4 regions of the Lysinibacillus sp. BS3 genome follow, and region 1 is predicted to be linked to each of the others. Evidence: riboswitches for the same ligand, from Rfam matches in the RefSeq annotation. Region 1 holds a riboswitch; each other region holds the start of a gene.

Region 1 (5,462 bases):
AGGAGCCATTGCGCTACATATCCGTTTCCATCACTTTGATGTTATGTATCCAAGTGTTTTTATTTGGGCTTATATTGGAATCGCCATACATAATGGTTTTGATGAGCTACTTGTTACTACAGCCGCTTTATTTTTATGCGGTGTTCTCTTTGTTGGCATTTTATTTATTAAAAAAAATCCTGCCTACCAAAAATAAATTGGTTAGCAGGATTTTTTCATTACATCCTATTCTTCGTCTAATGACGTTAAGATAATTGGTTTATCTTTTGTTACAATGACTGAATGTTCGATTTGAGCTACAAGTGATTTATCAGGCGTCACGAATGTCCAGCCATCACCTGCTTCTACGATATGCTCTGCCTTTGCTGAGATAAATGGCTCAACCGCAAGGACCATACCTTCTTTCATAATAGTAGAATCCCATGCATCGTAATAATTTAAAATATGGTTTGGTTCATCATGTAAAGATTGACCTAAGCCATGACCTGTTAAATTCATAATAACAGTTAACCCATTAGCATTTGCCTCGCGTTCAACAGCTTTACCAATTTGATTTAATTTAGATCCAGCCTTTACCTTTGTCATTGCTCGATCAAAGGCACTTTTAGCAACACGGCAAAGCTTTTCTTTGTCCTCATAGCCATCACCCACAACAAATGAAATACCTGTGTCAGCAAAATAGCCATTTAAAGAGCCTGAAACATCAATATTTACGATATCTCCCTCTTGAATAACACGCTTTCCTGGAATACCATGTGCTACTTCTTCATTGACGCTAATACATGTATACCCTGGAAAATCATATTCTCCCTTTGGTCCTGAAATAGCGCCAGCCTCTGCAAACATGCGACCAGCAATTTCATCAAGCTCAAGTGTTGTAACACCTGGTTTTGTGGCAGCTTTCATTGCTTCGCGAATTTCAGCACAAATGCGTCCTATTTTTTTAAAAGCTTCAATCTCTTCTTGCGTTTTTACAATCATGTATAACGTCCCTTTCATCTAATATCTATTCTTTAATATAACATAACTTTTTATGCGTATAACGATAAACGCTTTAAATATTGTATGCTTTCCTACTTTGCAAAGTGCTAAAAGAGTTATTCACGACAAAAAAGTCCCTCCACTCATGTGAAGGGACTAGCATTAAGCTTTTCTTTGCATTAATTGGGGAGCGGCTGTAAATAAAAGAACACCAACGATAGCCGTTAAAATGGTTGCTGGTAGCATATATGTACCATTGTAGATGATGGAATAGATCCATGCATTTTGGTCACCCGCATATTCGGCAAAAAATACAGCACCAGCGATTGTATGTGCTGTGTATCGTAAGAAGCCTGCGAAAACGGTACCTATGATTATATAAAGTGCCATTTTTGTTTTGTTCATATGTTTAGCAGCGTCTAACACTGGTCCACGTACAACCGCCGCTAATCCTACAACAGTAAAAGCAACACCATAATCTAGTAATCCTTGTAGCCAGTGCACGATATAAGAACCAAACATTGTTTGCATAACACCCACAAGTAGTCCCGTAGTAAGACCAGCTACTAAGCCCCAGCGAAATGCTATTAACATAATCGGTACCATAACAAGACTAACTGAGCCGCCTTGTGCCCATACTTTAAAGGAAACCTGATCCAGTACGAGACCTATCGCTGCAAAAATCGCAATCTCCACTAGCATTAATAGTCTTTTTTTGTCCATACATATTCTCTCCTTTGTTCCGATGTAGGATACAAGAGCAGGAATAGAAAAGCGCTGATATGTCTCTTTCTGACACCTTTTTTCCTTTACGGACGAAAAAACGATGTCAGGACAGAGCCTCACATCGTACAAGTGTCGGTTTCTATCCACATCCCTACGCAAGCGTTAACTTACAGGTTCGAAGAGTCAAGGCATTACGTGCCCAGTCTCAGCTGACATCATCAGCTCCCCTTGTGGTCGTTACATCTGAATTTATTTGAACACTCTCATTGTACGCAAAGGATTGAAGGATTACAACCTTCCATACATCATTTTTTTGAAACTTTGCTGTTTTTCATGCGTAAATATTTAAAAAGGAGGTACAACTATGGAGAATCAAAAAATTTTAGCTGCCTTTAGTTATCTTAGTATTTTCTTCGCCCCTTTTATCGTTCCATTAATTGTATATTTCGTGACTAAAGATAGTGATGTAAAAAAACATTCGATTCGTGCACTTGTCTCTCATTTAGTTCCTTTTGTTTTTGGCATCCTGTTCTTTATTGTCTTTGTTTTTTCCACATTTAGTTTAGATCCAACCTCCAGTAATAATACAGTGATGATTATTTGGTTTGTTTCATTCGCCATCTATGCTCTCGTCTCACTAGGTATTGTGATTTGGAATATAATTCAGGCTGTTCGTGTTATCCGTTAATGTTTTATTTTTAAGTGAAACAGGTAGTAGTAATTGTAAAAGGAGCTGTTTTGGGATGAAAGTATCAAACGTTGTAAAAACTGCCGTTAAGTTAGCACCTATTGTTATTCCTATCGTAAAAAAAGTAATGGCTGCAAAAAAGGGCACAACGCCTACAACCACAACTCGAAAAAAATAAAACGGAGGCGTATTCCTTTTAGAGGAAATACGCCTTCGTTTTATTTCACTTCAAAATGGGTTTGACTATGGCCATTTAATGTTTTTTCCACATGTAAAACTGCTGGCATCGCAGATTTCAATTCAGGCACATGCGAAATAACGCCAATCATACGACCAGAATCCTGCAAATCAATTAATGTATCGATTGCTTTATTTAGTGATTCCTCATCGAGCGAGCCAAAGCCCTCATCAATAAACATCGTTTCAATATGAATATTACCTTGGTAGCTTTGAATCACATCTGCCATCCCCAATGCAAGGCTCAACGAAGCATTAAACTTTTCGCCACCTGATAAAGTTTTGACATCTCGTAATTGATCTGTATAAGCATCATAAACATCAAGACCAAGGCCACTTTGCTTCGCATGCTTTTCTAATCTATCTGAACGTCTAAGCTCAAATTGACCGTTTGATAAATGATACAGACGTATATTGGCAGCTTCTGTAATTTGATCTAAGTAGTTAATTTGTATATAACGCTCAAAGGATAGCTTTTTCGAATTTTGTCCATTTAATAATCCATAGAGCTCCTTTACTCGTCCTGCTTCTTGTTCAAGTAAATGAAGCTCTTTCGCTATTTCTTCCACCCTTTCACTAAAGCCTTGGCATGCTTGTATAAAGCCATTCATCTGTTGCAAACGTTTAAATGCTTCCTCATAGGAAATTCGCTGCTGTTCTACTCTTGCTTCCATCGCCTCTAAATCTTGCTTCTCTTTTCCTTGAAGGTATGTAGCCCCTTCGGTAATCTGAATTTGCAACGTGTGTACTTGTAAAGCATAGTCGCTACATGCTTTTCGAAGTGCATCCAATTGTATGGCACTCCGTTTAGCAGTTGCATAAGCCTCATAGCTTTCGAAACCTATTTCTTGCATATCTGCTGAAAATTGCTGAAGCTTTTCATTCATTTTAAGCTGTAATTCCTCAAAGGACTGTTTGGCAATTTCTACAGTTAGTGTTGCATTGCTAGCTGCTTCCTTTGCTGCATGCAAATTTTCTTGACTCACTTGCCAACTTTTTTGAAGCTCTTCTTTCTGTTTACTAACTTCATTTAGTTGTTGCTTTAATTGCTGTAAAGTTGGTAAATTAGGGGGCATCTGCTTAAGTTGTTCGTCTACAACCGCTTGTAATTTTGTCCATTCTTTTATCTGCTCTGCTAAATATTGCTCTAGCTTCATATGCTTATTTCGTAGCTGCTCTATTCGGTCATGCTGATGCTTTATTTTTAATCGCACATCAGCTAATTGATGTTGAATAATTTTTAATGCAGCAAGCTCTTGTTCCACTTCATGTAGAGTAGCGGTGATCTGTGGTTGGTCTTCTTGTTTAATATGCTGAGCCTCGAGTTGTCGCCATGTATCTTGAAGAAGTTGCTGCGCTGATGCTAAAAATGCCTCTTTCTCTAAATACTTACGCTCGTCTGATGATGCCTTCGCTCTTAATGCTTCCACTTGAGCAAGCTCAATAACTTCCAGTTGCTCATTGTGTGCTTTCTGATGTGTCATACTACCACAAACAGGACAGGGTTCTCCTTCCTTCAGTTGTTCTGCTAAAATACTAGCTTGACTCGTCAGCCATCGTTGCTGCAAAAGTTGAAGTGCCTCTTTACTTTCTTGATAGAGACTTTCTGAAGCAACTACATCCTGCTTAGCTAAATCTACGGCATGTTTATATTTATCCGCTTGCTTGATTAAAGCAACCTGTTCCCGTAGTTTCGGTAATTGTTCTAAATAGCTTTCATAGGGTTCAACCTGTTTTTCATAGCCTTCTAATGATTGAGAAAAATGCTGTAATTGCTCTTGTTCATTTTCCAAAAGTTTGACGTTATCATTTACTGCTCGTTTTGCATTTTCAGCATATTGCTCCGCTATTTGCAGCTGCTGTATATTGTTTTCATAGGCTTCAAATTTCGGTAAAAGCGCTATCATCTGCATTTCCTGCTGTAAGATTTGCTGTCGTTCAGATTCTTTAGCCTGCTCTATCTCATATTTTTCTTGCGCTTCTTGCAACTTTTCTTGTGACTGCTGTTGCTTAACCTTTGCTTGTTGAAATGCTATCTCTTTAACATTCAGTTCAGCACGTAAATCCTTGCATTGTTGTTCGAGCAGCACCAGTCGCTCTGCTTGTTCTGCTAAAGCAATCTCCTTCTCCTTTGCTTGGTATAAATCCTGCTGTTGTAAAAGCATTTGTAGCCGTTGCTGTCGATTAGCTTGTTCATCAAATTGCTCATTTAGCGTTTTTGCTAAGCGATAATATTCCTGCTCTTTTTGATGAAGGCTATACGCTTCTTCATAGTATGACTGTTCATCTTCTCCACATTTCTTATAGTAGCTAAGCTCCTCATCAAGTGCCTCTGTCAGTTGATGTAAATTTTCCGTATTATCAGCAATCACTGTGAATAAAGTGGAAGAACGTTGTGGTAAGGCGCCCACAATTTGACCAAGTAAATGTTCTTTTAATTGTTTGGCACGCTCAAGATCACTTTCTGCTTCTTTACGCTTGGCATCAAGCTTTTTTGCCATGACACCGAAACGATCTGTTTTAAAGATTTTCCGTAAAATTACTTCTTTATTTGTTGAATCAGAGGTTAATAGTTTTCTAAATTCACCTTGAGGTAGCATGACAATTTGGCTAAATTGATCTTTTGTGAGACCTATGATTTCCTGCACTTTCTTATCGACTTCAAGCGTTTGCTGTTTCTCTACAATGCTATAATCTAGCTTTCCGTCTTTTACTTCTGCTAGCTCTATTTTCTTTCCAGTAACCGTTTTATTTTTTTCTTTAATATGACCTGGCTGTCGTACTATTTGATAGACTTTTCCATGCATTTCAAAGACGAGTTCTACAGCTG
Region 2 (5,462 bases), 1.5 Mb from region 1:
AAGGACCTGATTTCCCAACGGGTGGAATCATTCAAGGTGTTGATGGCATTAAAAAGGCGTATGAAACAGGTCGTGGTAAAATCATCGTCCGTGCACAAGCAGTTGTTGAACCAATCAAGGGTGGTAAAGAGCAAATTGTTATCACTGAGTTACCATATGATGTAAATAAAGCGAATCTTGTGAAAAAAATTGATGAGCAACGTGTAGATAAACGATTAGAAGGCATTGCGGAAATTCGTGATGAATCAGACCGTACTGGCTTACGTGTCGTAATTGAGCTGAAAAAGGATGTACCAGGACAAGGAATTTTACAGTACTTGTTTAAAACAACTGATTTACAGGTAGCTTATAATTTTAATATGATTGCCATTCATAATCGTCGTCCAACGATGATGACATTGCCATTATTGCTAGATGCGTATATTGCCCATCAAAAAGAAGTGGTAACAAACCGTTCCATTTATGATTTACAAAAGGCAAAGGATCGTTCTCATATTGTAGATGGATTAATCAAAGCTCTTTCCATTTTAGATGAAGTCATTGCGACGATCCGTTCTTCTAATGATAAGAAGGATGCGAAGCTTAATTTACAAGCAAAGTTTGATTTTACAGAGGTACAAGCAGAGGCCATTGTAAGCCTGCAATTATATCGTTTAACGAATACGGATATTACAGAGCTACGTCAGGAACAGGACGAGTTAAATAAGCTAATTGCGAAGCTAGAGGGGATTCTGCAAAGTGAGGCAAAGCTAGTGCGTGTTATTAAACAAGAGTTGCTAGATATTAAGAAACGCTTTACAGAGCCTCGCCGCTCGAAGATTGAGCAAGAAATTGAAGAAATTAAAATTACATTGGATGTCCTTGTGCCAAGTGAAGAGGTTGTCGTAACAGTAACGAAGGATGGTTATATTAAACGTACATCCACACGTTCTCATGCCGCTTCAAACGGGCAAGATTTTGCCATGAAGGATTCAGATTATTTATTGTATGAAGCAAACTTGAATACACAGCACCATCTACTGCTTTTCACAAATCGAGGCAATTATATTTATCAGCCTGTTCATGAGCTGCCTGATATACGCTGGAAGGATCTCGGCCAGCATATTTCAAGTATTGTACCAACAGGGGAAGATGAATCGATTATTGCGGTTTATGGTTTCGAAACATTTGACCAGCCAAATACGTATGTCTTCACAGCCACAAAAGATGGCCAAATTAAGCGCTCACCACTCGCAGACTATGCGGTAACGCGTTATTCAAAGCCAATTAAAACGATGAATGTCAAGGCTGGTGATGCGATGATCTATGCATCATTTGTAACAGATGACGTGGAGCTGATGCTCACAACGGATACAGCCTATGCGATTCGTTTCCCTATGGAGGAGTTACCAGTTACAGGTGTGAAAACAGGCGGTGTGAAAGGGATCACACTAAAAGATGGAGAAGCCTTAGTTGGAGTCAATGTATTACAGCCTGATGTTACCCACTATGTAGTGATTGTGACACAGCGTGGGGCCGTGAAGAAAATGAATGTCGCTGAAGTTGAAGTAGCAAGTCGTGCAAAACGTGGACTAAAAGTATTAACAGAGTTAAAAGCAAACCCTCACCGAATTGTGGCAGTTGTTCAAGCAACAGACGAGGAGCAGGTTGTGATTGAAACTGAAAAAGGTGTTCAAGAGATGATTGACGTACAAGCATTGTCTCGTGCGGATCGCCATTCCAATGGTTCATTTAAAGTGGATATTGCAACAGATGGAGCAATTTCTCATGTTGTAACAGCCAAAAAAGAACAGAAACCAAGCTAAAAGCATGCCCAGCCTCTTAGGAGCGCTGGGCTTTAAGCTCTATTCAAAAATAGCACCTTGTCATTTAAGTGAAACTATGGGTATAATAATCATCGAAAAGTTCATAGCGAAAGAATGTAGGGGGGCTAGTAATTGCTAGCTGAGATTGTGTCCGGTAGACGCTGACCCTTTGAACCTGATTTGGCTCGTACCAGCGTAGGGAACATCTATTCAAAAAGCAAAGTTTTGAAGATTGATTGCAATACGTCTGGGAGGAATCCTAGGCGTTTTTTTATGTTTTCAAGCAACAGCTTGCCAACATTGTATACGCTTTCTTCTGGTGACAACATTCATTCATGAACACTTTCATATTACAAACTGGGAGGCTTTCGCATGAAAAAATGGTTTTTTATTTTATTGGCAGCACTATTGACATTAGTAGGCTGTAGTGACAAGGATGACAAGCAGACTGCAGACAAGCTGAAAAAGGTGTCTGTGGTACTGGATTGGACGCCGAATACAAATCATACAGGACTATATGTTGCCAAAAAACTCGGTTATTTTGAGGAACAGGGTTTAGATGTTGATATTATTATGCCTGGTGAGGCGGGCGCAGATCAGCTTGTTGCTTCTGGAAAGGCGGATTTTGGCGTGAGCTATCAGGAAGGCATAACACAGGCACGAGTACAGGATGTGCCGCTGGTCTCCATCGCAGCAATTATACAGCATAATACATCTGGCTTTGCTTCTATTGCTTCGAAGGGCATTACATCGCCAAAGGATTTTGAAGGTAAAACCTATGGTGGTTGGGGCGCGCCATTAGAGCAAGCCGTTTTACAATCACTCATGCAAAAAGAAAAGGCAGATATTAATAAGCTAGATATCGTCAATGCAGGGGATTTAGATTTCTTCACAATGATGGAAAAAGATATAGATTTTGCTTGGATTTATTATGCATGGACTGGGATTGAGGCTGAGCTGCGTGGGGAAAAGATTAATATGCTATATCTTACAGATTATAGTGATCAATTGGATTATTATACGCCAGTTTTAGCTACAAATGAAAAAATGATACAGGACAACCCGGATGTAGTCAAAGCCTTTGTGGCAGCTGCATCGAAGGGCTATGAATACGCAATTGAAAACCCAAGTGAAGCGGCTGATATTTTAATCGAAGCGGCACCTGATTTAGATCAAGCATTAGTGCATAAAAGTCAGGAATGGCTGGCTGATAAATATCAGGATGATGCCAAGCAATGGGGAGAGCAAAAGCTTTCTGTGTGGGAAAATTACGCGAAATGGATGTCTAGCAATCAAGTACTAGAGGGCGAATTTGATGCGAAAAAAGCCTTTACTAATGATTTCTTACCTAAAAAGGAGGCCAAATAAGATGGCAAATTCATTAATCAGTGTACAAATCATTCCGAAGACAGAGAAATATGAAGATGTTATACCATATGTCGATGCAGCAATTGCGGTGATCGATGCTTCTGGGGTGAAATATGAGGTACATCCATTGGAAACAACGATGGAGGGTGAGCTTTCAACATTGCTCCAAATCATTGAAAAAATGAATGAGAAGATGATTGAACTTGGTGCCATTAATGTCATTACACAAGTGAAAATTTTATATCAGCCAACGGGTATTACGATGGAGACATTAACGGGGAAATATCAGTAATGAAACGTGCATTACAGAAGGGAAGGACGATAATTTTTATCGCCTTCCTCTTGTTCATATGGGAACTAATCGTGCAGTTTGCTGAAGTTCCTCATTGGTTAGTACCCGCACCAAGTAGTATTTTGTCGGTAGCCATCCAGTCGTATCAAACCTTTCTACCACATGCATTCGCTACAGTACAATTAGCTCTACTAGGTTTGGCCATTGGCATCGCTTGTGGGCTAACGGTGGCAATAGTGTTGCATCGATTTACATTTATTCGAGAACTGTTTTATCCAATTCTTATTATGTCGCAGAATGTTCCTATTCTTGTCTTGGCACCGCTCCTTATTATTTGGTTTGGCTTTGGCTTATTACCGAAGCTTATCATTATTTGTCTTGTGTGCTTTTTCCCGATAGTCATTGCAGCGATGGATGGATTTAGACAAACAGCTCCAGAATTAAAGCATTATTTTGCCATGATTGGTGCTACAAGGGCACAAACCTTTTGGAAGCTGGAATGGCCTTATGCCTATCCTGCTATTTTTTCAGGCATTAAAATTGCGGCTACATATAGTGTGATGGGTGCTGTGATTGCGGAATGGCTTGGTGCAAAAAAGGGTATTGGTGTTTACATGACCCTAGCCCAATCCTCCTTCCGTACGGATCGCGTATTTGTGGCAATTTTTGCGATTGTTCTCTTGAGCTTACTATTGTTTAGTGGTATTCGTTTAATTGAAAAATTCATGGTGAAGGGAAGAGGCTATCATGCTCAGCATTCAAAACATCGCTAAATCCTTCGATGCGCTCAAAGTCCTTGATCAACTTTCTTTTGACGTCAAGGATGGAGAGTTTGTGGCCATCGTGGGTCCTTCAGGCAGTGGTAAAAGTACACTTTTTCAATTAATTGGTGGTGTTTCGCCAATTGATCAAGGAGCCATTTTATTGAATGGAGAGGATATCCAACAAAAAAAAGGAACGATTGGCTATATGCCACAGCAGCCATGTCTATTACCCTGGCGTACAATAGTAGAAAATGTCACGCTTGTAGAGGAATTACAACATAAATCAAATGTTGAACGTGCCAAGGAATGGTTAGAAAAGGTTGGTCTTGCCTCTTTTATCCATGCCTACCCGAACGAACTGTCTGGAGGCATGCAGCAGCGTGTGTCCTTTATTCGAGCAATGGTCAGTGATAAGCCGATTTTATGCTTAGACGAACCATTTTCTGCGATGGATGAATTTACTCGACTGGAAATGCAAGCATGGCTTTTATCTATCTGGGAGGAGTACCGCAAATCCATTCTATTTGTTACACATAGTATTGAGGAAGCTCTCTTTTTAGCAGATCGCATACTTGTTTTAACCAAACGTCCAGCTACCGTTAAAAAGGAAATCATCGTGCCGTTTGAAAGACCTCGGAAAGAGGAAATTCGACATTCTGCAGCATTCACAGCGTTAAAGCAACAATTATTTATGTATTTACAGGAGGAAAAGGGTGATATGTATGTTGATTGATGCGCATATTCATTTGGATCAGTACACCGATGAGGAAATTCCTTCCTTATTAGAAGAAGTGAAAGCTGTAATCGCGGTTAGTATGCAACTTTCCTCTTGTGAAAGAACTTTGCGTTTATCGAATAGCTATCAGCAAGTAAAGGCTGCTTTTGGCTTTCATCCTGAACAGCCTTTACTAAGTCCAAATGATGAGACAGCTTTATTTGATTGGATTCATTCGCATCAGGATGATATGGTTGCTATTGGTGAGGTGGGTCTACCTTATTATTTAAAACAAGAGCAAGCGATTGATGAACGTCCCTATGTGGCGCTATTAGAGCGTTTTGTTGTATTGGCGAAGGAGCTGGACAAGCCAATTGTGTTACACGCAGTATATGAGGACGCCCATATTGTGTGTGATTTGCTGGAAAAACATCAGCTTCACGAAGCCCATTTTCATTGGTTTAAAGGGGATGAAGCTATTGTGAAGCGCATGATAGAGCGTGGTTATTTTATTTCCA
Region 3 (5,462 bases), 1.6 Mb from region 1:
CTCGCAGGTCCATATCTATTATTACCAATCAAAGAAGAACAAATTATTTATTTAGTAGACCGTTCTGCTTCTATGAATGGTACGGAAGATGAGATGGTTCAGTTTATACAGGAGAGCCTCCAATCAAAAAAAGAACCGCAGCTTGCGGGCATTTATTCATTTTCCTCTACTTTACAAACAGAAGCCATTTTATCTAAAACATTAAAGGAAGTACCGAAACTAACTGAAATTAAAGCTACCGATCAAACAAATATAGAACAAAGTCTACAGCTTGCTTCAGGGATTATAGATCCTAAAAAAGCAACTCGTCTTGTGCTATTAACAGATGGTAATGAGACAAAGGGCGATGCTTTAGAATTTGCTACGAAGTTGAAAGGCTCTAATATTAGTGTGGATATTAAGCCTTTTAGTCAACCAGTTGTCAATGATGTATCACTAAAAAGCTTTGTATCCCCTCAAGTTGCTTACGTTGGAGAGCAACAACAATTAGTGACTGACATACTTGCAACATCAGCAGGCCAAGGCGAGCTATTACTATATGAAAATGATGAGCTTATTCATCGAGAGGCAGTTGAGCTGACTGAAGGCACGAATGTGTTTACCTATAAACATGCAGCAACAGCTGAAGGACTTGTAAAATATGAAGCCGTTGTTCAAGTTGGTCAGGATGCCATTTTTGAAAACAATAAGTTAACTAGTGTCACAATGGTTCAAAGTGAACCACATTTATTAATCGTTAATGGTTATGAAACAGCTTCACCCATCGCAGCAGCACTTGGTAGTCAATCCATTGCCTATGATGTTGTAGCACCTAAAAGTTTACCAAATGAACTATCCAGCTATTTGCAATATAATGCTATCATCTTCGACAATGTACCAGGTCATTTAGTGGGTGAAGCAAAAATGAGTGTTATTGAGCAAGCAGTCAAAAACTTTGGAGTTGGTTTTACAATGGTGGGTGGAGAAAATAGTTTTGGTCTAGGTGGCTATTTTAAAACACCGATTGAAACCTTATTGCCAGTGGAAATGGAAATTAAGGGCAAAGAGCAATTACCTTCCTTAGGATTAGTGATTGTACTTGACCGTTCTGGCAGTATGCAAGGCTCGAAGCTTGAGCTTGCTAAGGAAGCAGCGGCACGTTCTGTTGAGATGTTGCGAGACGAGGATACATTAGGATTCATCGCCTTTGATGATCGTCCTTGGGAGATTATAGAGACAGGGCCTCTTAACAGTAAAGAAGAGGCTGTGGATACTATTTTATCAGTAACACCTGGTGGGGGAACAGAAATCTATAGTTCATTAGCTAAAGCCTACGAGAACCTTGCTGATTTAAAGCTCCAACGTAAGCATATTATCCTCTTAACAGATGGGCAGTCACAGGCAGGGAACTATGAGGATTTAATTGGTGAAGGGAAAGAAGAGGGTATAACCTTATCGACAGTAGCGATTGGACAAGATGCCGATGCGAACTTATTAGAAGCGCTTAGTGACATGGGCAGTGGACGTTTCTATGATGTGATAGATGAGCAAACCATTCCTTCTATTTTATCTCGAGAAACAGCTATGATTTCCCGCACCTATATTGAGGACAATCCATTCTATCCGGCAATTTATAATGCAGCAGGATGGAACTCACTGTTTGCTAATGGTGTCCCACAAATGAATGCATATATTGGGACAACGGCAAAACAGGGGGCTACTGTTGTAGCAAAAAGCGAGAAAGAAGATCCTGTGTTAGCGCAGTGGCAATATGGTCTTGGTAAAACATTTGCCTTTACATCTGATTCAACGGGTAAATGGACAGGAGATTGGGCAAGATGGCAGAATTGGGGAGCATTTTGGCAAACACTTATTTCTCAAATGCTACCAAGCTACAATGATGTAGCCTATGATGTAAGATTGGAAGCAGATGGTTCCTTTATGATTACAGACCCTACAAATGAAGCCGCATTTTTAGATATTGTAGCGGTAAATGAAGCAGGGGAGGAGCTAGAAACACAACTTGAAACCATTTCCGCATCTCAAGTTCGAGCTGTAGTACAAGCTGAACCTGGATTAATTTTCTTCCGTATAGCAGATGAAAAGCAGGCCATTTATCAGGCAGGGCTAAGTGTTCCTTATAGTGCTGAATACGAACTACTCCCTGTAAATAACCAACTGATAGAAGAGTTAACTCAACGAACAGGAGGCACTGTTTTAAAGGAACCACAAGATGTCTTCCGTGACTTTACGACAAAAGGAGCAGATCGGCAAAATATTGCCACATGGCTACTCTTAGCAAGTATGCTTCTTTTCTTTATTGATATTACGATAAGACGTTTTGGTTGGAATTTCCTAACGAATGCGAAGAAAAAAGAGCCGCTGGTTGAGGAAAAAACTATACCAGAAGACACGAATGTAGCACAGTTGTTAAAAGGCATGAAAAAACGATCTTAAAATAGAGGAAGCAGTGCAAATTCGAATAGTTTTGCACTGCTTTTTATATTCCTTGAAATAGAGAGTTATCCCCTTTGTAAAGAGGGTAAATGAGAAGAAAAGCGATCCAAATTGGACTACCCCAGCTCAATGAATGCTCATAATTCAATCTCTCTCAATAAAGAGAAGAATTAAACCTCTTTACTAGCTCTGTTTTACGCAAGCTACTTGCAACCATTACACCTAAAATAGCACCGATCGTACTTGATGTTAAAAAGGCTGGTAGGAAGAAGAATGCTGCTACAGATGTTCCCATGAATAATTTTGCATAAGGGACGGCAATAAGTGAAGCCAGAATGCCCGTTCCGATAACTTCTCCGATACCAGCTAACCACATTTTATTGCTATATTTATAGGCAAGGGCAGCACAGAACGCACCGATGATACTACCAGGGATAGCTAGTAGAGAGCCTGTTCCAGTAAGGATACGAATGATGGCAGTGACAAAGGCAACTATAACTGTTGGTACGGGTCCAAGTATAATGGCTCCTATCACATTAATAGCATGCTGAACTGGGTAAGCACGTGCGATTCCTGTTGGGATGGATACGAAAGTAGAGCCTGCAACAGCAACGGCTACTAATAAAGCCATGACTGTTAATTTACGAATTGACATAAAGTTCACTCCTTTTGGTAAAGTTCGTGAGGAAAAATAAAAAGGCCACCCCCTTTAAACAATAGGAAGCGGCCTTGCGTGTATATAGTGACAACAGCAAGTAGCGCCACTTCCCTCCGCTAGTGTGAACTAGATCAGGTTCAAAGGGTCCGTATATTACCATATACGTCTCAGCCTTTAAAAGACTCCCCTAGTGGTTAAAATCATTCAATTTTGTGAATCAACAATAATGTAACATACTGCTAAAAATAGTCAATGATTTTTCAGACTATTTTGTATCGGGATGCATTAAATGAGGTGCTTTTTTCACTGTCCAGATGAGCGCAAGGAAGAAACAGGCTAATAATATGATAGAACCGAAAATATATGGGCTATTCATATTCCAGTCAAATAATAAACCTGCCAAAGCGGGTCCAATCATATTTCCGAGGCTCATATAGGCATTATTCAAGCCCGCAGCAAATCCCTGCTCTTTCTCTGCAAGCTTTGAGATGAGTGTATTAACAGCTGGACGAATTAATGTCGTTGCTGTAGAGAAAATTGTTGCTACAACTAAAATAAGGGCAAAGCCAGAAACAAATAATATTAAGAAAATAGCAACGGATGCAATAAATAAATTTACTAGTACTACTTTCATTTCACCATAACGATTGAACAGTGGTGTAATAATAAACATTTGTACTACTACTCCAAAAGCACCACCAACAACTAATATAATCGCTATATCTACAGGTGTGTAATTAAACTTTTCTGTCACAAATAATGACAATGTCGTTTGGAAATTTGCAATTCCAAACGAGAACACCAGCATAATTATGAGCATAACAAAATAAGGCATATGTATGGAACGAGCCATTTGCTTCGCCAGATTGTCTTGCTTTTGTTTCTGTTGAGCAGTGTTTGGTTTGGTAGAAGGTAATAAAAAGTAAGATAAAATAGATGCTACAATGGCTGCAGCTCCAGCTGTGAAAAATGGGAAATGTAAGCTTACCTTTGCTAAAAAGCCACCAATACCTGGTCCAATCATAAAGCCAAGAGACATAGCGGCACCCAACATCCCCATACCTTTCCCACGTTCTTCATAGGTTGTGACGTCAGCGACAAAAGCCATAATAGGAGGTGCAACAAATGCGGAACCTAGACCACCTAAAAATCGTGCTAAAAAGAGCATCCATACATCTGTAGCAAGGCCAAATCCGATTTGTGCAAGACCTGTTACGATAAGACCGAAAATAATTAAATTTTTTCGTCCGTACTGATCTGAAAGATTCCCAGCAATAGGAGAAAATACGAATTGAGCTAAGGCGAACGTTGCGATTAGCATACCTAGAACTTGTCCTGCTGCACCAAATATTTTTAAATACTCTGGCATGACAGGAATAATAATGCCAATACTCCCCATTGCGATAAACATATTAAACATTAAAATATACAAAGCCGCCTTATTGGACTTCTGCTGGGTCATCGAATGAACCCCCTTTTTGTAATCAAATATAGTACAGTCTATCATAAAGAATTATTGCTTGGCTAATAGTTAAGATTATAGTACTGGTTCTATATTTAGAATGGTTTTCCACAAAAGTTTTTATCCACGCACCTATGCATGATGAAATAATACATTTTAGTCATAAAAGTTGAGGGAAAAGAAGCTATGGGAGGATAAATTAGTAAAGCAACAACAATTGAGGGACTTCTCTTATAAAGGGAGAATTAAAAATTTGGAGAGTCTGTCTGTAATGGTATAAAGCATGGCTATAAATTGTAGCGATGTTGAGCGTTAGAAGTTATGGACTATCAAAAATACACTAATGTGAGAATCTATTAAAATTTAGATAAAATATTTTATAAATATAATAATGCAAATAGTGATTGAAAATGTTCTTAGTTTAATAAACAGTTAGATAAGCAAAGTAAAAAACTAGCGAATTGGTGTGAAAACCAATTCGCTAGTTTAATTATCTGATACTCATTTTAAATTCTAAAAATAATTCGTTGTATTTCCCTAAATAATCAGGTCCTAAATTTTTGTAGACCTCTAATGTATCGCGTTGTTCTTCAGAAGGATAGTAGCGTTCGTCAGAAACAACTTCTTCGTCCATTAAGTCCATAGCGGCAATATTAGGAGTAGAATAGCCTACAAAATCAGCATTTTGAGCACCTGATTCAGCACTTAGCATGAAGTTAATAAAGGCGTGGGCACCATCAATATTTTTTGATGTTTTTGGGATGACCATATTATCAAACCATAAGTTTGAGCCTTCCTCAGGTACAGCAAAGTCTAACTCTTCATTTTCATACATCATATCAGCTGCTTGGCCAGACCATGTAAGGGCAACAGTTGCCTCATTATTGATCATTAACGGTGTGATTT
Region 4 (5,462 bases), 930 kb from region 1:
GGTGTCATAGACGTAATGGAAAACAATTTAGCTAGCAATAATGACATTCTTGGAGTAGGAGCAATCTTTGAGCAAGATTCTATTATTTTAGAACCAACTGAAGCTGCTTTAGTAGATACTAAAAAACGTTTTATCCCTTATTTAAGTAAGAACGGAAATGATATCTCGACTGCTCTAATCGAAGGTATTGATGATAAGAGTATTTCTGAATGGTATTGGGTACCAAAAGAAGATAGACGTGCAGTTTTGACAGAGCCCTATGATTATAATGTAAACGGCCAATCCGTATTAATGACAACCATTTCAGTGCCATTAATCAATGCTTCCGGGACATTTTTCGGTGTATTGACTGCCGATGTATCAATAGATTTTTTAAATGATTTAACAAAATCGAATGCCCCAGAAGGCGGTTATGCGGCAATTATTACGAATAAAGGTGTGCTAACAGCTAACAGTTTTGGTGATGAGCTAGTTGGGCGCAATATGCAAGAGGATCCTACTTGGACAAGTATTAGTAAGACAATGGAAAATGGTGAACTAACAAGTATGTACGTTGACTCTAATCAACTGAAGGAAAAGGCCTATAATGTTTTTGCTCCAATGATTTTAGAGGGTATTGACGAAACATGGACTGTTCAAGTCGTGTTAGCTGAATCAAAGATTCTAGAAACATATAATCATGTATTTGTATTTACGATTATTGCTTCCATTATTATGGTGGTTTTGATGACAGCTGCAAGTGTGTTATTCATCTATAAACAATTAAAACCACTTAAATTTTTACGTGCATCGATTGAAACTGCAGCCGAAGGGGATTTAACACAAAAGGTAGAAGAGCGATATATTAAGCCTGATGAAATTGGTGCAGTTGCTGTGGCCTATAATAATATGTTAGATAAAACCAATAGTGCGATTCAAACTGTACTAAATTCCACGAGGTTATTGAACCAATCTTCTAATCAGGTAAATGAGGCATTTAATGAGGTAGTTGCTTCTAGTCAGGAGGTTTCCGTAGCTATCAACGAGATTGCACAAGGAGCTTCGAAGCAATCAGAGGATACAGAAGAAACAAATTATCGAATGATGGATTTATCAGATCAGATTGATGCTATTACGGCTCTTTCTAATGAAATGGATGAGCTATCTCATAAAACAGGTGTAACAACGGAAAAAGGATTGCATGAGGTTGAAAGTTTAAGAGAACGTAATATGGAGACCAATGAAGTGAATGGGCGTATCCAGCAGCAAATGGAATCATTAGCTTCTAATATTGCCAATATTAATCAGATTATTGCTTCGATTCAAAGCATTACCGAGCAGACTAATCTGCTAGCTTTAAATGCAAGTATTGAGGCTGCACGTGCTGGTGAACATGGTAAAGGATTTGCTGTAGTTGCAGAGGAAGTTAGAAAGCTAGCAGAACAATCTAAGAATGAAACAGAAATTATTAAGAGTACAGTAGAAAGTATTCTTGAAAATTCTCAGCAGACGGTTGCTGTGATTGCATCTAATGCAGATTTAATGCAATCTCAAAATGAGTCCGTACAAAGCACGCAACTAGCATTTAAAGATAGCAGTGATTTGTCGGGTTCAATTGCAAATTCTATTAGTGATTTAATGAATAAACTATCTAGCATGTTAGAGCATAAAAATCAGGCAATCATGGCTATCCAAAGTATTTCGGCTATTTCAGAGCAAACAGCAGCCTCTGCGGAACAAGTAAGTGCTTCTGCAATGGATCAACAAGTAGAATTACAAAAAGTAGCAGAGTCTATTCAAAATATGAACGATATTTCAAACGAGCTACAAGAAGTTGTAAACCGATTTAAGCTTGCTTAAAAAGAAAGGCTGCCTTCAATATAGAGGCAGTCTTCTTTATGGTGAAAGCCGGAGAAATTGACCTAGAAGGAATTCAACACTACTATTAACACTGGAAGGGGGACATTGATATGATGTATCTCGGAATGATTTTCTTTCAAATTGTTGTACCTATTTTAGTGTTACTTGTAATAGGCGCTATACTACAAAAGAAATTTCGCTTTAATTTAAAAGCATTGTCTCAGCTTATTACATATTGCTTTATGCCAGCAGCTGTTTTTGTAAATTTATATGAAACACATGTGGAATTAACTGTACTGGGAGAGGTCGGATTATTTATTGTACTCTTTATCGGTAGTCAAATGATACTCAGTCACTTTATGGCAAAAGGGTTAGGTTTAGCTAGAACAGAGGCAGCTGTCTTTAAAAATAGTGTTGTGCTCATTAACTCGGGTAATTACGGTATTCCAGTGGCTCAAATGATATTTGCCACGCAACCTATTGGAGTAGCCATTCAGGTCATGCTCGTAATCTTTCAAAATATGACTACGTATACATATGGTTTATACAATTTAATTTCTTCTACAAAGTCAGGTATGACAATCATCAAGGATTTCTTTAAAATGCCTATTATTCATGCGCTTATTATAGGTGTCGCTATGAATTATTTTGATATCGGTATTCCACAGTTTATCAAAATACCAGTAGAACATGTGGCAGATGGATTTATTGCTGTGGCTCTAATTACTTTAGGTGCGCAATTATCACAATTAGAGATGAAATCAATGTTTAATAAAACCGTCTTTATCAGCTGTTTTACGCGATTAATTATTGGACCATCTGTTGCATTGGCCATTATTTATATATTGGGATTAGATGGAGTCGTCGCACAATCACTGTTTATAGCTAGTGCTTTTCCAACATCCCGCAATAGTTCTAGTCTAGCATTGGAATATGATGTAGAATCAGCAACAGCCGCGCAAGCTGTTTTATTTTCAACCATTGTAAGCTGTATAACTGTAACCATTGTGATCTATTTTGCAGAAGTATTATTTACCTAGTAAGATAAAAAATAACTTCCATCTCTTAGTATTATCTGCTACACTAGCATCAAACTAAATAGTATTAACTAGGGGAGTCTGATGAGTCAGGCTGAGAGGGAAACGCTACGAAGTTTCTTGACCCTTTGGACCTGATCTGGCTCATACCAGCGTGGGAAAGTTAAGAAGCTATTGCAGAGTATGCAATCAATAGACCTTTACATTCGTGGCCGGATCCAAATAATTATTTTGGATTCGGCCTTTATTTTTTGGATTGTTGGGGTGAGCTAGAATCGGTCCTTATATCAAAATAAATTTAAGGGAGAGAAGTAGCTCATGTCAGCAATTAGTGAAAAGAATATTACCATTATGTCCAGCTTTGAAGGAAGCAAAAAAGTATATGTGGAAGGATCACGCCCAGATATTCTAGTACCTATGCGAGAAATTGCATTAAGTCCGACAACAGGCAGTTTTGGAAATGAAGAAAATGCTCCTATTCGAGTATATGATACGAGTGGGCCCTATACAGATCCAGCCTACCAAGTAGATATTACGAAAGGTTTACCTGCCTTACGAAATGCATGGATTCAAGAGCGAGGGGATGTAGAAGCATATGAGGGACGCTCCATTAAACCGGAGGATAATGGCTTTCGTCATGTTGATGACCCGCGTATTCAAGAAAATGTCTTCCCTGAGTTGGCGAGAAAGCCTTTGCGTGCTAAAAAAGGTAAAAATGTGACACAGCTTCACTATGCACGAAAGGGAATTATAACGCCTGAAATGGAGTTTGTAGCGATTCGTGAAAATATGGATCCTGAATTTGTACGTTCAGAAATTGCAGCTGGGCGTGCTATAATGCCTTCTAATATTAATCACCCTGAGGCAGAGCCAATGATTATTGGGCGTAATTTTCATGTAAAGATCAATGCGAATATCGGGAATTCTGCTGTATCTTCTTCCATTGCAGAAGAAGTTGAGAAAATGACCTGGGCAACTCGATGGGGCGCAGATAATATTATGGATTTATCGACTGGTAAACATATTCATACAACTAGAGAATGGATTATTCGAAATGCGGCAGTACCAGTGGGAACAGTGCCAATTTATCAGGCTTTAGAAAAGGTAAATGGTGTAGCAGAGGATTTAACGTGGGAGGTTTATCGTGATACTCTCATTGAACAAGCTGAGCAGGGTGTGGATTACTTCACCATTCATGCAGGTGTCCTTTTACGCTATGTACCACTAACAGCAAATCGTGTGACAGGTATTGTATCTCGAGGTGGCTCTATCATGGCACAGTGGTGTTTATATCATCATCAAGAGAATTTCCTGTATACACACTTTGAGGAAATCTGTGAAATTATGAAAGCCTATGATGTTGCTTTTTCCTTAGGTGATGGTTTACGCCCAGGCTCAATTGCAGATGCCAATGATGAGGCACAATTTGCAGAGCTTGAAACACTAGGCGAGCTAACACAGATTGCTTGGCAGCATGATGTTCAGGTAATGGTTGAGGGACCAGGTCATGTACCAATGCATTTGATTAAAGAAAACATGGACAAGCAATTAGAGGTTTGTAAGGAAGCTCCCTTCTATACATTAGGACCACTCACAACAGATATTGCTCCAGGTTATGACCACATTACATCAGCCATTGGGGCAGCCATGATTGGCTGGTTTGGTACAGCGATGCTTTGTTATGTGACACCGAAAGAGCATCTTGGTTTACCGAATCGCGAGGACGTTCGTGTGGGCGTTATCACTTATAAAATTGCTGCACATGCTGCTGATTTAGCAAAAGGTCATCCAGGTGCACAACAACGAGACGATGCACTGTCTAAAGCGCGCTTTGAGTTCCGTTGGCGTGATCAATTCAATCTGTCACTAGATCCCGAGCGTGCAGTGGAATATCATGATGAGACACTGCCAGCAGAGGGAGCAAAAACAGCACACTTTTGTTCTATGTGTGGGCCTAAATTCTGTAGCATGAGAATTTCACAGGATATTCGTAATTATGCGAAAGATAAGGATTTGAATACGACTGAAGCGATCCATCAAGGTATGAAAGAAAAGGCTGAGGAGTTTAAAAAAGCAGGCAGTCAAATTTACCAATAATGAAAGAAAAGGCTTATGTCAAAAAAATAGACATAGGCCTTTTCTTAATAAAAAAACTCCATGTGAATAGTGGATTCACATGGAGTGAAAGTTGGATTTGGATATCAATAATAAAGTGGAATATTAAACGTTTGTTGGTTGTTTTACATATGGATTTGTAAGGTCCATACCTTCTAAGGAAAGACCCATCGCTTTAGCGACACCTTCACCATATGCTGGGTCAGCTAGATAGCAGTGAAGGATGTGACGGCGTTTGATGAATTCTTCAACAGAAGCCATATCGTTCGCGGTATTTTCAAATAAGCGTTGCTGCTCTTCCGAAGTCAATAGACGGAATAGTTTACCTGGTTGTTCAAAGTAATTATTATCGTCTTCACGGAAATCATGAATACCTGCATGACCATCAATACGTAATTCAGGCTCTTTATGGTCTAAATTATGCTCCCACTCACCATAGCTATTTGGTTCATAGCTTAATGTCGAACCAAG

Evidence for each region. Region 1 has a riboswitch for thiamine pyrophosphate ahead of thiT (energy-coupled thiamine transporter ThiT). Riboswitches for the same ligand answer to the same signal wherever they lie in the genome.
Region 2: another riboswitch for thiamine pyrophosphate. It lies ahead of AAJG31_RS01350 (ABC transporter substrate-binding protein); the one in region 1 lies ahead of thiT (energy-coupled thiamine transporter ThiT).
Region 3: another riboswitch for thiamine pyrophosphate. It lies ahead of thiW (energy coupling factor transporter S component ThiW); the one in region 1 lies ahead of thiT (energy-coupled thiamine transporter ThiT).
Region 4: another riboswitch for thiamine pyrophosphate. It lies ahead of thiC (phosphomethylpyrimidine synthase ThiC); the one in region 1 lies ahead of thiT (energy-coupled thiamine transporter ThiT).

Annotation. Positions count from the first base shown of each region.
Region 1 is NZ_CP154860.1:3,422,756-3,428,217, reverse strand. Features, by position in the region: gene AAJG31_RS16860 (hypothetical protein) at 1-196, shown strand, start outside; gene map (type I methionyl aminopeptidase) at 226-981, opposite strand; gene thiT (energy-coupled thiamine transporter ThiT) at 1,144-1,704, opposite strand; TPP riboswitch at 1,839-1,946, opposite strand; gene AAJG31_RS16845 (DUF4870 domain-containing protein) at 2,072-2,395, shown strand; gene AAJG31_RS16840 (hypothetical protein) at 2,451-2,573, shown strand; gene AAJG31_RS16835 (SMC family ATPase) at 2,614-5,462, opposite strand, start outside.
Region 2 is NZ_CP154860.1:260,637-266,098, forward strand. Features, by position in the region: gene parC (DNA topoisomerase IV subunit A) at 1-1,805, shown strand, start outside; TPP riboswitch at 1,914-2,024, shown strand; gene AAJG31_RS01350 (ABC transporter substrate-binding protein) at 2,178-3,173, shown strand; gene AAJG31_RS01355 (thiamine-binding protein) at 3,175-3,465, shown strand; gene AAJG31_RS01360 (ABC transporter permease) at 3,465-4,238, shown strand; gene AAJG31_RS01365 (ABC transporter ATP-binding protein) at 4,213-4,962, shown strand; gene AAJG31_RS01370 (TatD family hydrolase) at 4,952-5,462, shown strand, end outside.
Region 3 is NZ_CP154860.1:1,855,473-1,860,934, reverse strand. Features, by position in the region: gene AAJG31_RS09510 (VWA domain-containing protein) at 1-2,436, shown strand, start outside; gene thiW (energy coupling factor transporter S component ThiW) at 2,591-3,091, opposite strand; TPP riboswitch at 3,186-3,293, opposite strand; gene AAJG31_RS09500 (MFS transporter) at 3,360-4,556, opposite strand; gene AAJG31_RS09495 (ABC transporter substrate-binding protein) at 5,047-5,462, opposite strand, start outside.
Region 4 is NZ_CP154860.1:2,494,271-2,499,732, reverse strand. Features, by position in the region: gene AAJG31_RS12320 (methyl-accepting chemotaxis protein) at 1-1,839, shown strand, start outside; gene AAJG31_RS12315 (AEC family transporter) at 1,950-2,879, shown strand; TPP riboswitch at 2,940-3,054, shown strand; gene thiC (phosphomethylpyrimidine synthase ThiC) at 3,195-4,973, shown strand; gene AAJG31_RS12305 (catalase) at 5,097-5,462, opposite strand, start outside.